DNA from 2 places in the Listeria tempestatis genome. Region 1 is predicted to be linked to the other one. Evidence: predicted binding sites of a transcription regulator. Region 1 holds the regulator's gene; the other holds the start of a gene.
What was found. Region 1 encodes LexA, which represses DNA repair genes until DNA is damaged. Its sites were predicted from a motif close to CGAACATATGTTCG; they were not measured.
Positions count from the first base shown of each region.

Region 1 (2,211 bases):
GATCAGTTTTATCGAACAAATGAAACATCCTCTCTTAGTTTAAAATTTTAACTACCTCCATTTTATTCCTAAAACATAAATTACACAACCAAAAAAGCATAAATGATCAAATTATTTGTTCGTTTGTTCATTTATGCTCATTTCGGCATTTTATTTTCTTTTTTTGCGCATTTGCTTCACTTTGGACGGTGTAATATCATTTCCATTCGGATCTAATATCGTCGTATTTTCTATAGTGCCTTTCATATGTGTTCGAAATGATTTCAAATATTCTTTGCGCAATTGTTCCTGCTCTATTTTTTCATCAGTCGTTAAGCCAACTGATTTTTTCTTACGAGAAAGTTCATTAATTCGATTAATTTTCATTTTTTCCAACATAAATTTCATCCTATTCATCAATGTGTTTCTTTTATTATAGCATAAAATGTAAAACAGTTCGTTGCGACTGATTGCAACCAAATAAATTTTTGGCACACACAAAGAATGAAAAACAGACGAAATTACTTACTCATTGGCCAATTGAATTGTAGAGTCTTGCTTGAATTCATTTTTCTTCACCGGAATAACAATTTCATCCCCTGCTTTTAATGAATTGTTAGTTAAATGATTTTCTTTTTCCACCCACTTAATAAAAGTCATTTTATCCATGTTTGCTTTTTTCGCATGCTCATCCGCAAGAACCCATAATGAATCTCCAGATGCTACATCAATTGTTGAATATTTATTTTCATTCGTTGCACTTGCATAAAATAATAATGTTAACCCCATAAGTACAGAAGCTACAACAAAAATAATCGCAATATAGTATTTATCCCAAAATAATTTCAAAGTCATCTGAATCCCCTCCAACGGAATATATGTTCGCTTTTTTATCATTATAGAACGCCCGTTCGTTTTTGTCAATAAAAAAATCGAACCTTTGTTTGCATATCTAAAAAACATTTGCTATACTGGTGGTATCAACTAATTAATATAACGGGGTGAAAACCATGAAATTATCGAAACGTCAACAAGATATATATGAATTTATAAAATCTGAAGTTAAAGACAAAGGGTATCCGCCGTCTGTTCGAGAAATTGGTGAGGCTGTTGGTTTAGCTTCAAGCTCAACTGTCCATGGCCATCTTGCTCGTTTAGAAACAAAAGGACTTATTCGACGCGATCCTACAAAACCTCGTGCGATTGAAATTTTATCAATGGAAGATGATGTTCCTACTCCTGCTGTTGTAAATATTCCATTAATTGGAAAAGTTACTGCTGGTATGCCAATTACAGCAATTGAAAATATTGATGAATACTTCCCACTACCTGAAAGCATGGCGGCTGGTGAAAAAGATATTTTCATGTTAGAAATTGATGGTGAAAGTATGATTAATGCTGGTATTTTAGACGGAGATAAAGTGATAGTCCGCAAGCAAAGCAATGCGACTAATGGTGAAATTGTTGTGGCGATGACTGACGAAGACGAAGCAACTTGTAAACGTTTCTTTAAAGAAGCGAATCATTTTCGTTTGCAACCCGAAAATGACACGATGGAGCCAATTATTTTGAATCAAGTCTCGATTTTAGGAAAAGTAATCGGTTTATTCCGTGATATTCGTTAAAAGACACATAGATGAAACCCTCGGCCAAGATAGGCGGGGGTTTTAATTTGTAAGTAGAAAAAAATACACTACCAATCTTCTAATGCAGAAAGATTGGTAGTGTGATAGAAACTAACCTTATTCACTTAGTTTTCTAATTCAAACGTATTATGCAAAACTTGGGCAGCTTCGACCATTTTGCGTTCTGGTACAACAGTAGAGACTTTAATTTCCGATGTGCTAATCATTTTAATGGCTATATCATTTTCCGTGAGCGCTTCAAACATTCTGGCAGCTACACCAGGATTTGATACCATGCCAGAACCAACAATGGAAACTTTAGCTAATTGTTGTTCAGATTCAAGCTTTTCATATTGGATTTCCGCTTTTTTATTTTCAAGAACTGCGAGTGTATTTAAAAGCGATGCCGATTTAATTGTGAAGGAAAGATTGCCGTGTCCCAGTCCAGTAATACCTTGAATAATAATATCCACATCAATATTATTTTTTGCCAGTTCAGAAAACACCTTGGAAACACGCATATTTTCTTTTTCGCTCCAATGAATGGTCACACGTGTTATTTGGTCTTCAAACGCGATGCCGCGAACTACTTTTGCACTTTCCACAT
Region 1 is NZ_CAUYTK010000001.1:485,555-487,765, forward strand. Features, by position in the region: gene tkt (transketolase) at 1-19, opposite strand, end outside; gene R8923_RS02525 (DUF896 domain-containing protein) at 151-378, opposite strand; gene yneA (cell division suppressor protein YneA) at 505-834, opposite strand; gene lexA (transcriptional repressor LexA) at 990-1,604, shown strand; gene R8923_RS02540 (aspartate kinase) at 1,730-2,211, opposite strand, start outside.

Region 2 (2,211 bases), on a different contig from region 1:
TCTGCTCTAAACGCTGTGCTTCTAAAAGTTTATTATCAGCACGAAGCACTTTTAATCGTTCTTCAAGTTCGATTTTAATATTTCCAATTGCTTTTTTGAGCGTATCTTGGCGAGTAACAAAGTGAGAGGCTGGGAAAATAGAAATATGTTCCCGTTCTGCTGTAATTTCTCCAGTAAGCGCGTCAACTTCGCGAATGCGCTCGATTTCATCGCCAAAAAACTCAACACGAATACAATGTTCATCACGTGATGCGGGGAAAATTTCAACCACATCACCGCGAACACGAAAACGGCCACGCTGAAAATCAATGTCATTCCGGTCATATTGAATATCTACTAAACGGCGCAATAGAACATCACGACTGATTTCCATACCCGGTCGTAACGATACAACGAGTTCTCGGTATTCTTCCGGAGCCCCTAAACCATAAATACACGATACGCTAGCAATAATAATTACATCCCGTCTTTCGAGTAATGAGGCCGTTGCAGAGTGTCGCAATTTATCAATTTCATCATTGATACTAGCATCTTTTTCAATATATGTGTCACTTTGTGGAACATAGGCTTCCGGTTGATAATAGTCATAATAACTCACAAAATATTCTACCGCATTGTTTGGAAAAAACTCCTTAAATTCACTATAAAGTTGCCCCGCTAACGTTTTATTATGTGCCATAATTAAAGTTGGCTTATTTACTTCTTGTATAACGTTCGACACCGTAAATGTCTTCCCTGTTCCAGTTGCCCCAAGCAAAGTTTGGTGCTTTAACCCGCTATTTAAACCGGCAACTAATCGCTCAATGGCACGCGGTTGATCCCCAGACGGTTTATATTCAGAAACGAGTTCAAATTTATCGGTCAATGTGAGTTCCCCCATTCTTGCTTCATTTTATTTCCCACTTTCAGCTCTTCTATTTTACCATAAACTAGCAATATATCCTAGCAAAAACCGAAAATATGTTCGGTTTCAGACTGCTGACAAACGGCAATCTTCGTTGTTAAACCCTCCGTTCCGATGTGCTCCGCATAACTTCTCACATGGTCAGGCAAACTACGCCTTCCCTGTTTTCAGTCATCACGTACTCGAGTACGCTCCACTTCGGTACTCGGCTTTGCCTAGAATCTCACCATTTGTCAGCAGTCTGATTTTGCGTGGTCGTTTTGTTTTGTGTAAACTTTAAGTTTTTCTTCAAACTAAAACCGAAAATATGTTCGGTTGTTTTTATAAAACAGAAAGAACGCAATCAATTTGATTACGTCCTTCTTCATCTATTTTACCACTTTATTTTCTATTTACCTATTTATGTGCTTTCTCTTGATTACGAATGCGTTGCAACATGTTTGTTGCAAATACAAACCCTATTGTTATGGAAAAAGCATCGATTATAATAAGCCACCACGTATCCGTGTAACCAAGTTTGGCGCTAGCAGCAATGAGTGCCACCACTAAAAATAAAGCAACATAGCGGTTTAGTGTAACGCGTGCCAAGACGATGACAAGTAATCCTGGGAAGAAAATTGCTGATAAAATTTGATCTAACATCATTGTCTTCCTCTCATATTTTAATTCGTTTAATTGCCACGGAGTGCTTTAGTAGTTATTTCGGCAGTTAATTCAGGAAGGTCTGTTTTACGAATACCTTTCTCGCTAAGCATCTCTCTCAAAATTTCACGTAAAAAATATTTCACACTCTCCATCTCTCGATACTCATATATCGTTATTAGCGCCTCACTATAAATTTCAACAAAAATATTTTCTGGATTGCCTTTACGAATTTCACCAAAAGATTCATATAATAAGTCAACTTTATCTGAAATGGCTAAAATCTTCCCTTCAAGGGTGGCATCTTTACCTTCTTTTAGCAAATGACGGTAAGTCGACTGAAACTCATCTGGAATTTCACGCTCGATAAAGTTTTGCGTCATGCTTTCTTCGACTTCGGAAAGCATTTCACGTAATTCAGCAGTAGCGTATTTTACAGGCGTTTTAATATCTCCAATAAAAAGTTCTGAATAATCATGGTTTAGCGCACGTTCGTATAATGATCGCCAGTCCACCTGATTACCAGCTCTTTCTTCTACATTTCCAAAAAACTGTGCGATTTGTGTCACTTTAAATGAATGTTCCGCAACAGAGTGTTCTTGATATTTAAATTTCCCTGGGCAACGATAAATATTTTCCAAATCAGATAAACTTTGAAAATATTG
Region 2 is NZ_CAUYTK010000008.1:90,853-93,063, forward strand. Features, by position in the region: gene uvrB (excinuclease ABC subunit UvrB) at 1-865, opposite strand, end outside; gene R8923_RS10515 (CsbA family protein) at 1,301-1,546, opposite strand; gene R8923_RS10520 (HD domain-containing protein) at 1,576-2,211, opposite strand, start outside.
Region 2: a site for LexA is predicted at 954-967, ahead of uvrB (excinuclease ABC subunit UvrB). Genes of this name have one in related genera too.